Allorhodopirellula heiligendammensis: one gene and its partner. The protein of the gene in region 1 interacts with the protein of each later gene in a pairwise test. Links are inferred from orthologs where the notes say so. Each region holds a gene or a part of one and is shown on either strand. Other genes may lie near its edges.

What was found.
Region 2: the proteins of dnaX (region 1) and dnaE interact in binary tests that used the Escherichia coli proteins (3 or more experiments, as listed by UniProt). The link is inferred for Allorhodopirellula heiligendammensis from one-to-one orthologs.

What each region holds. Positions count from the first base shown.
Region 1 is NZ_SJPU01000001.1:733,087-737,899, reverse strand. What follows is about bases 646-3,644. They hold dnaX (DNA polymerase III subunit gamma/tau), read left to right. Parts: upstream 646-1,213; coding sequence 1,214-3,076; downstream 3,077-3,644. Other genes in these bases: recR (recombination mediator RecR), read left to right, coding at 3,488-3,644; Poly21_RS02840 (YbaB/EbfC family nucleoid-associated protein), read left to right, coding at 3,105-3,491; Poly21_RS02855 (DUF2141 domain-containing protein), read right to left, coding at 646-871. Outside these bases: more of Poly21_RS02855, read right to left, coding at 182-645; more of recR, read left to right, coding at 3,645-4,087; rpoN (RNA polymerase factor sigma-54), read left to right, coding at 4,211-4,813. UniProt on the Escherichia coli protein: Part of the beta sliding clamp loading complex, which hydrolyzes ATP to load the beta clamp onto primed DNA to form the DNA replication pre-initiation complex.
Region 2 is NZ_SJPU01000005.1:122,095-128,097, reverse strand. What follows is about bases 1,080-5,268. They hold dnaE (DNA polymerase III subunit alpha), read left to right. Parts: upstream 1,080-1,471; coding sequence 1,472-5,068; downstream 5,069-5,268. Other genes in these bases: Poly21_RS24990 (S46 family peptidase), read right to left, coding at 1,080-1,228. Also shown: more of Poly21_RS24990, read right to left, coding at 1-1,079; tnpA (IS200/IS605 family transposase), read left to right, coding at 5,564-6,003. UniProt on the Escherichia coli protein: DNA polymerase III is a complex, multichain enzyme responsible for most of the replicative synthesis in bacteria. This DNA polymerase also exhibits 3' to 5' exonuclease activity. The alpha chain is the DNA polymerase catalytic subunit.

The DNA of each region.
Region 1 (4,813 bases):
AGGCTGTGAGGCGGCAACAGCCGCTTGGTGTGTGATTCGCATTGCGCGAAAAACGGCGCGAACGGCGCGAACGGCAATCACGCGATCAAATTGGAGGTTGCATCATCTCTATTGTTGCCAGAGGCGGGTCGTAACGCTCGCATGAGCGTGACTCCCCGCCTCTCTCACCTCGATCTTTTCGCTACCAGATTTTGATTTCGAGCTCTTCATCGGGCGCTGGCCGAGCGACAACAGCCTCTTCAAAACCGGGTGGCCCAACCTTCCCTCGGGCGTCATTACTGAAACCGTAACGCTCTGATGGAACTCCCAACACATTGCGATCGAGTTGCCCGTTCTCGTTAGCGTCTAGAAATACCGCGATCGCGAAAGTCGGCGGCAATCCATCAATCGGGATCAAACAGACCGTCTCGGAGGCTGGGTCAATCGCGACCGAACGCTTCCAAATCGCGGATTCAGGCTGATTAAAACGATCGCTCGTTGGGTAGATTGCGATCCGGATCGCACCTCGCTCGTCGGCGTCAGGCTCGAGCGTCGCCCCTGCAATCCGCAACCGAAATGTGGGGCCCTGGATGCGATCGGATTCGCTGTCATCGATGGGGGCAAACGCTTCCAAGCTGGTCTCATCGGGCGGCTTGGGAAACATCTGCGAGGTCGGGAAGGCGGGTTTGCGAAAGCGATTTTGCTGGAACAGGAGAATCGCAACCCCAACGACTGTGATCGATGCCGCAAACACCATCAACAAGGTGCCGTGGTTTTCTTTCCACTGATCCGAGTAGGTTTTCCATGACGGATCGCCGCGTTGGTGGAGCGGTTTGCGTTTTTTCACCGCGTCGTCATTCGAATCGGTCGCGAGTGGCTGGTGGGAATCCACTAAAAAGTCTCCGGAAAATGGCAGCACAGGAACTGGATGAAACTGATGAGTGCGTTTTGTACTCTATTTCATCACAATTGCGGAATCTGCGGTTAGTCGCCGCACGCATCTTTCGCGAATCGGCTCGGTGTTCTAGACTGGGTGTCCGCCGCCGGGACGAATGTTGTCCGCGTGATGGTGGCGACCCTTGCGACTGCAAGCTGTGAACCTGGTCAGGCCTTAACTGGAGCAGCCATAAGCAGTGCCGCTTTGTGTGAGGGTCGCCTCCACCGCGCGGATGAATTCCGATCCCAGCATGACCCCTTTTCGGACTGATCCTTAGGTTTAATTGACGCCGAAAACATGGGCACTTCTGCGAACGAACAGGATTCTGGAAACGACTCCTACGTCGTGGTCGCACGCCGCTATCGGCCCCGGGACTTCGACCAGCTGGTCGGCCAAGACCACGTTGCAAAAGCCTTGCAGGGTGCGATCGAGACCTCGCGTGTGGGACACGCGTATCTGTTCACGGGAGCTCGTGGTGTCGGGAAGACCAGCACGGCGCGCATTTTCGCGAAAGCCCTGAATCATCCCGGCGGGCCCACCTCGCACCCCGACAGCGAGAGTGACGTCGCCCAAGCGATTGACTCCGGTGAAGACGTCGATGTGATCGAGATCGACGGGGCCAGCAACCGAGGGATTGACGAAATCCGATCGTTGCGGGCCAACGTCGGTGTGCGGCCGAGCCGCTCACGCTACAAGATTTACATCATCGACGAAGTTCACATGTTGACCGGCGCAGCTTTCAACGCGCTGCTGAAAACGCTCGAAGAGCCCCCCGAACATGTGAAGTTTATCTTCTGCACCACGGATCCCGAAAAGATTCCGATCACCGTGCTGAGCCGCTGCCAAAGGTTCGATTTTGCACCGGTGGAATCTAGCAAAATTGTGGGTAGACTGCGTGAAATCGTAGAGGCCGAAAATAGCACCGCCGAAGACGAAGCGTTGGAATTGCTCGCCCGACGGGCGGCTGGCTCGATGCGTGACAGCCAATCGTTGCTCGAGCAGGTCCTGAGCTTTAGCGATGGGCATCTGACCGCCGATCAAGTTCACGCGATGCTCGGTACGGCGGACGACCAGCGATTGCATCGGCTTGCTCAAGCCATGCAAGCTCGCGATGCGGCGTCTGCGCTCATCCAGGTCGACGAGGCCGTTGCCGCGGGGGTCGATGCCGGGCGATTAACAGAACAGATGCTCGGTTACTTCCGAGATTTGATGACCGCGAGCGTAGGCTGCGACGCCTCGATGTTGCGGTACGCGGCCGGCTCGATGCACGATTCGCTGGTAGAACTGGGCCAGCAATGGGGACTCCAAACGGTACTTGCCATCGTGGGGTTGGTTGACGAAACCCTGGTGCGGATCCGCCACAGCGTTCACGCCCGCGTGCTCTTGGAATCAACATTAATCCAGATCTGTCATTTGCCGGACCTGCAAGCGATCGTCGACCTGACGGCCGCAGCCCAAGGACTGGCGTCGGATCATAGCGAAAAAAAAAACGCGATAAATAAAACGCAGCCCTCCTCGGTCGGGGCTGCAATCGCGACGGGCCACCTCACCCCCGCTTCGACGCCACCCACTGCGATCCCGCCTGGGACCGCCCCCCCAGCGGCAACGCCAGCGCCGGCGGCAACGCCAGCGGCAACCCAGACACCGGCCGCAGCGCAGACACCGGCGGCAACCCAGACGCTTGGGACGGCGCCGCCCCCTGCGAGTACACCACCGCCAGCAGACCATCCACCTGCGGTTGACTCGATAACTTCTGCGCCCCTTAGCGATGCCGAACTACACTCGTCTTGGAAACAGATACTCGACGAGATGGATCCCATGACCGCGACGCTGGTCAAAGCCGCGGAAAAGTTCGGCGTGCCGCAACCCGGAACCGTCGAGCTGACTTTCCCAGAAACGTCCGGACTAGCGATGAGTCGTTGTGGCTCGCCCCAGAACAAAGAGGAGATTGTTCGCACGATTGCCCGCGTGACTGGCCGTCAGCTCACGGTCACGTTGGTAACCGGGACGAAAGCACCACCGATGCAGCAGGCGGTGGCGAAGCCCAAGACGCAAAATCGCATGCAACGGATGCGGGAGATTGAAGCCAACCCAATGGTGCGAGCTTGCATCGATCTTCTCGGCGCGGAAATTGTTCGCATTGATACCCCCCGATCTTAAACACCTTACTCATTGAAAGACGATTTTTATGTTCAAAGGACTTGGTAACCTCGGCAACATTGCCTCGATGATCGGCAAGCTGCAAGACATCCCTGATCACATGCGTCAGCTCAACGATCGCATGAAATCAGAACGTGTCACCGCGAGTTCCTCCTGCGGGCATGTCACCGTGACCATGAATGGCGTCGGCGAGGTTCAAAACGTCGACGTCAGCCCGGAGGTTTTCGGTGCGGGCACGGATAGCGCCTTGCCACCTGAGCGGCTCGGCGCAGCAATTCAAGAAGCGACGAATTCCGCCGGAGCGGACGCCAAACAGCTATACGCCAACGCCGTTAGCCAACTGGCTAGCGATCTCGACGTCAATATACCTGGCATGGACGGAATCCTGGCGAGCATCACGGGCGGCAATGGATGAGCAGTCATGCCGGGGCGGTCTCACAGCTCGTCGATCGGCTTAGCCAATTACCGGGCATCGGCCGCAAAAGTGCCGAACGACTGGCGTTTCATTTGCTGCGCGTGCGCGAAGACGAAGCGTTGGCTCTCGCGGATGCCATTCGGCGCGTGCGCACGGATGTTCGCTACTGCGCCGCTTGTTTCAATTTATCCGAGCAAGAATATTGCCAGATTTGTGCGGATCCCAACCGCGACGCGACAAGACTCTGCGTGGTCGAACAGCCACGCGACTTACTCAGTCTCGAAGCTTCGGGGGCCTACAAAGGTCTCTATCATGTGCTGCTCGGCCGCATCGCCCCGCTCGATGGCGTGACACCGGACCAATTGACGATCGACGCGTTAGTGGAGCGGGTCCGGACGGGAAATTTTTCCGAAATTATCATGGCCACCAATCCGACCGTCGAGGGTGACGGCACCTCGCTATATCTTTCCAATCAACTCAGTGAGTTCCCCGTCGAAATCACACGTTTAGCACGTGGAATCACCGCTGGCAGCGTCCTTGAGTATGCCAATCGCGAGATCATTGCCGACGCTCTCACGGGACGACAGAAACTCTGAGTGCTTTTTGCAGCTCAAATTATCAGAAAAAACGAAAACCGTTCTTACCGTTGGCACCGTATTCGCTCTAGAATAAGGCGGACGTGTTATCAGGTTACTTTTCTTTGAGAGAATGGGATTCCCATGCGGATGTCAGTGGGGCTACACGCCCGACAGAGCCAGGTGCAGAAACTTGCACCTCGGATGATCCAGTCGATGGAAATTCTGCAGATGCCGACGCTCGCGTTGCAGGAGCGTATCGAGCAGGAAATGAACGAAAATCCGCTGCTCGAGCAGGTTTCAGGCGACCCGATGTCGCCGGATGATGCCGACGAAGACTCGTCGAGCAAGGATTCACGCAGCGAAAATGAAAAAGAGCTGGTCGTCGACAACGATCACGATAATAAGGATGACTTTGAGCGACTGCTCAACATGGACGCCGACTCATCGAGCAATTTCGACGACTCGTTTCGCCGCAGCAGCAACCGCATGTCCGAGGAAGCCGATCGGCGGCACGACATGATGGCGAACGCCCAATCCCGCCCGGAATCACTCAACGACTTCCTGCTCCATCAACTCGCCGAGATGGATATTGACGACGAGGTCGAGCAAATCGCGGAGCGAATCATCAGTACGCTTAACGCGTCCGACGGCGGCTACCTGCGCACGCCGGTCGCTGACATGTTGCCCCCCGGCCATACCAAAGAGGATCTCGCCAAAGCCGAAGAGGCGCTGCGGGTGGTCCAG
Region 2 (6,003 bases), on another replicon or contig:
GCCGGTCCGCGTTCGGCTTTTGATCCTCTTGGGCGAGCAGCAAGATCGAGAGAGCGTACTGGAAAACGTCGCTGCGGAGGGACACCGATCGCGATAGCTGTGCTGCTTTTTCTTGCTGGATCTCAGCAATCTCTTGCCAAGCCTGTGTCAGCGGATTGAGGTCAGGGTTTGCCCCCGCGGCGGCAATCAAACGATCCTGTACACGCCGACGATCTGCGATCGTTTGCGGGTCTTGTAGGCCCGCGAGCATCCCCGTGTAGGCCTTTCGCGCATTCTGGATGCCAAACAACTCATCACGACCGCGCCGCGCCGCCTCCTCGCTCTCGAGCCGGTACTGCTGCAACAGAATTTCTTTCCGCCGTAGATAGTCCAGCACAAACGGCAAACGATGATCACGCAAATATTCCAAAGCTTCGACGGTGAAGATTCGCTGTGTCCGACCAGGATGTCCACTTACAAACACGAGATCATTTTCAGCGACAGGCTTCGAACTCCACTCCAAGAAGTGATCGATCACGGCCGGCTTGTCGTTCTCGTAGACTCGCATTAATGTCGCGTCCAAGTTGTATCGCGGATATTCAAAATTATCCGCGTCGCCACCAAAGAATGCCGCCGCGGTTTCGGGTGCCCAGACCAAACGCACGTCGGTGTACTTCTTGTAGCGATAGAGGTGATATTGGGCACCCCCAAAGAGCGTCACCACATCACTGCGAAGCCCCGTCTTGTCGAAGGATTCACTTTCGATCGCGTTGAACGCTGCTTGACGTTGCTTCGCCGCTGCCTCCGCATCGGTCTTGTTCGTCACCGCCTCGTCGATGCGCTGCGTGACATCGACAATTTCAATCAGCACGTTCAACTCCAGGTCGGGCGCTTTGATCTCCTCGTCGAACGAATTGGCGAGAAACCCATCCCGAATCAAGTTGCGTTCTTTCGTGCTGACTTTCTGCAGCGTGTCGCTGGCCACGTGGTGATTCGTCAGCACCAAGCCATTGGACGACACGAACGATCCCGAGCCCCCGGAGTTGAATCGGACCGAGGCTAGACGCAGGTCGTCGGCCCATTTTTGTGATGGATCAAAGTCGTAACGTTCCTTCAGCAACTCGCGAGGCAAGTCATTGAACAAATACATGCCCTCGTCGGCGTGGAGTCGGGCGGTGGACGACGAGAGCAGGGAGGCGGTGATCACGGTAATCGCCAATGACAGGGAAGCGAACAGGCGGCAAAACATGCAAACGACTCTCTTTTTGGGAATGAAAATTCATCGGCAGAGGGGCGTCTCAAAATACCGGGTCCACCTGAATATTGAACAGCCCCACTCTCAGGAGCCGTTGGGACGCTAGCCCCCGTTTTCTCGGATCTCGAAATTTCTACCTCACCGCCTCTGAACAGACCTCGCTCGAGCCGCTAGGTTGAACGATCCGACCCTGACGCGATTCGCGTCCGCGAGCGTACCCCCGAATAATTTTCTGCCATGAACGCCATTATTCCTGCTGCTGCATCCGATTTGGCCGCCGACGGGACGATCAAGCCGCCCCGTCCATTTGTCCACCTGCACTGCCACAGCCACTACAGCCTGCTCGACGGGGCCGGCGACATCGGCAAACTGGTCTCCCGCGCGGTCGATCATGGCATGAACTCGCTAGCACTGACCGATCACGGGAACCTACACGGAGCCCTCGAGTTCTACCGCAAGGCCAAGGACGCTGGCATCAATCCGATCATCGGCTATGAAGCCTACATCGCCCCGGGCAGCCGGTTCGACAAGGGCGGCGCCAGCAGCAGCAAGGCGGCGAGTTATCACCTGACCCTACTCGCCCAAAACCGCACCGGATTTAAGAATCTCATCAAACTGGCCTCGGCCGCGTCGCTGGAAGGTTTCTACTTCAAACCACGGATCGACAAAGAGATTCTCGAAAAGCACAGTGAGGGCATCATCTGCTTGTCAGGCTGCGTCAGCAGCGAGTTCAGCCGCGCGATTCTCAAAGGCGTCGCCACGGAAGAGCACGAGCGGGAAGCTAAAAAGATCGCAGGCTGGTTCCACAACGTTTTCGATGATCGTTACTTCATCGAGATCATGAACAACGAAGTCGATATCCAGCGCCAACAACTCGAAGGCGCCGTCACGATCGCCAATCAAATGGGGCTTCCACTTGTTGCGACCAGCGATTGTCACTACGTCGATCCCGATGACGCCGAAGCACAAGACATCATGCTGTGCATCAACACCGGTCGGTTCCGTACCGACCAAACGCGCATGAAAATGGAGAACGATCAGTTCTTCCTGCGCAGCCCCGAGCAGATGTACGAGAAATTCCCTGGGCTCGATGATGCGGTCGCCCGCAGTCAGCAGATCGCCGACACGGTCGACATCGAGATCGAGTTCAACAAGTACTTCTTCCCCGGCTTCGAATGCCCCGACGAAAAGACACCGCTGCAGTACCTCCGTGACTTGTGCGAACAGGGTTTGATGGAGCGATATGAAGGCGACGACGAGCGGATCATCGATGGCAAGCTATCCGACGAGGTAATGGCGCGGCTGGACCGCGAACTCGACGTGATCGAAAAACTCGGTTACCCGACCTACTTCTTGATCGTGTGGGACTTCGTCAATCACGCTCGCAGCGTTGGTATCTCGGCGACGGCTCGGGGCAGCGGCGTGGGCGCGATCGTGTGCTACGCCCTGTACATGTCGCACGTTTGTCCGCTGCGGTATGACTTGCTATTCGAACGGTTTCTCGACGAGAGCCGCACCGAGCCGCCGGATATCGATATCGACTTTGAAAAAGAACGTCGTATCGAGGTCATCGACTACGTCAAACAACGATACGGGCACGAGATGGTGTGCCAGATCGGGACGTTCGGAACGCTGGCCGCCAAGGCGGCGATCAAGGACACCGGTCGCGCCCTTGGGATCCCACTCTCACGCGTCAATCAGATCACCGAGATGGTGCCTGATGAGCTGAAGATCACGATTAAGAAAGCGCTTGACAAGAGTGCGGACTTGAAGATGGCCTATGACGGCGACCCGGAGATCCGCGAGCTGCTCAATCTGGCGATGAAAATCGAAGGTTTGGCGCGAAATGTCGGCACGCACGCTGCCGCCGTCGTGATCGCCGACAAACCGCTGACCGAATACGTGCCACTCGGTCGTGTTCCCGGAAAACAGGACGTGATCACGCAGTGGGCGATGGCCGACGTAGAAGCGTCCGGCCTGCTCAAAATGGACTTTCTGGGTCTAAGAAACCTGACCATCCTAAGCCGAACGGTCAAGCTCGTCGAGCAGACCACGGGGCAGAAGATCGATCCTTTAAAGTTCCCGCTCGACGACAAACCCAGCTACGCGTTGCTGCAACGGGGTGAGACCAAGGGCGTCTTCCAGCTTGAGTCGGGCGGCATCCGCGATCTTTTGCAGCGGATGAAGCCGGACACATTCAACGACATCATCGCGACCGCGGCACTCTATCGTCCGGGGCCGCTCGAAGGCGGGATGGTTGACGATTACGTCAACATCAAACACGGTCGACAACAACCTGAATACAAGCACCCCGTGCTCAAGGAGATCCTGGAAGAGACCAACTCGATCATGGTCTACCAAGAACAGGTGATGCGGATTCTCAATCGCCTCGGTGACGTGCCGCTGGCCAAAGCCTACACGTGCATTAAAGCGATTTCGAAAAAGAAACAGGCATTGATCGATGCCAACCACGACGTCTTCATCGCCGGCAGTGTCAAGAACGGCTTGGCTGAGAAGGACGCCGAAGACATTTGGAATCTCATCGTCAAATTCGCGGGCTACGGCTTTAATAAGAGTCACAGTACCGCATATGCGCTCGTCGCCTATCAAACCGCGTACCTGAAAGCTCACTATCCCACCGAGTTCATGGCCGCGTTGTTGTCGAGTGATATCTCAGGGCGGAATTTCAAACGCAAGGATGCACTCGTCGAGCACATGGAGGACTGCGATCGGATGGAGATCGAAGTCATCCCGCCGGACGTGAATACCTCCGCTGCTGACTTCAGCGTGACCGAAAACAAAATCCCCTTCGCGCTCTCGGCGATCAAAGCCTGTGGTGGATCGACAGCGGTTTCGATCGAAGCCGAACGGGCTAAGAACGGACCGTTTCGCGATATCTTTGATTTCTGTGAGCGAGTCGATCCCCACGACTGTAACCGCAGCGCAATCGAAACACTGATCAAAGCCGGTGCGATGGACAGCTTTGGCGCCAAACGCAGCCAGCTCGCAGCTGTGGTCGAACGGGCGCTGCAAGCGGGTGCGGCCGTGCAAGCGGACAAGAAACACGGACAAGCGAGTTTGTTTGGTGCGTTTGATGAGGAAGAAGAATCAACCGACAGCGGAGGGTCGGCCGGTGTGCCGATGCCCGACATCGAAGAATGGCCGGACCGGGAAAAACTGCTCGCTGAAAAAGAGGTGCTGGGCTTCTATTTGCACAGTCACCCGCTAGCGGAGTTTGAACCCAAACTCGCGACATTCCGCACGCATACCACCGAATCGCTCGCCCAGTGCAGTGATCGCGACGAGGTGATCCTGGGCGGCATGCTCAGCTCGATCAAGCTCGCTCATACCAAGAACCCCAAACCGGGCCAACCCAGCAAGTACGCCAACTTCGATCTCGAAGACATGCAGGGAAATGTCCGCTGTATCCTCTGGCCACGAGGCTTTGCCGTCTGCGGCGAGCGCGTCCAGCCCGATGCGGTCGTGCTGCTTAAAGGGAAAGTCGACCGGCGTGGTGGCGGTGACGAAGTCAACTTGATTGTCGACGAGATCACACCGCTGGAGGAACTCGACAACAAGTTCACCCACGGCATGCGAATCCGGCTCGACGAAGCGGATCACGACGAGACAACCGTCTCGAAAGTCCGCGAGATCGTGCGCGGCTATCCAGGTTCGAAAGAGCTGCATCTTTCGATGGCCTTGCAAGAAGGCGAGACAGTGCATTTCCGCGCCGACAAATTCAAGGTCGACATCTCACCCCAGCTCCGCGAACGACTCGACGACCTCCTCGGCAACGGACACTACAAACTTCTGATGAGCAAACCGCAGCGATAGGGAGAATGTGAGCGGTCTTGGACCCCGTTCGGGGTCCATTGTCTTTTTCGATTTTGGTTACCGGAGGTGCGCTGCGTTGCAGCAACCTCCGGCTATTATCTAAGACCGCTCCGCGGTGGGAGCGACTTGAGTGTCCGCTCCGCTCGATACGGTCGGGATCGTGTCGTCTATCCCGGAGGGATTTCTGAGACAATAGCCGGTGGTAAGCGCAGCGCCACCACCGGATAACTTCGTCCGGATCCCGAAGGGATCAAAGATGGTTACCGGAGGTGCGCTGCGTTGCAGCAACCTCCGGCTACTATCTAAAACCGCTCCGCGGTGGGAGCGACTTGAGTGTCCACTCCGCTCGATACGGTCGGGATCGTGTCGTCTATCCCGGAGGGATATCTGAGACAATAGCCGGTGGTAAGCGCAGCGCCACCACCGGATAATAAACAGAGAACTTCGTCCGGATCCCGGAGGGATCAAAGATCATCCCACTCCTGAGTTAGAGCGATGTCCACATTCCACAGCATCAATCTCCATATTACGTTTGCGACCAAGCATCGCACGCCTTGGATCAAACGCGAGTGGATCGGACGACTGCACGAATACCTTGGCGGCATCGTACGACAACTTGATGCGAAGCCGTTGAAAATCGGTGGAGTGGAGGACCATGTCCACCTGCTGATCGGTATGAAACCAATTCATCCACTGTCTGACTTCATGCGTGAGCTGAAAAGATCCTCCAGCAAATGGGTTCACGAGACAATCCTCCATGCGCCCTTTCAATGGCAAGAAGGATATGCTGCATTTTCAGTCAGCCCACCGAGTTGCTCGGTCGTAGCACGCTATATTGCCAACCAACGCGAACACCATCGGAAACGATCGTTTCGCGAAGAGTTAATCTCGATGCTCGACGAGGCTGGTGTTCAGTACGACCCCCAATATTTGGA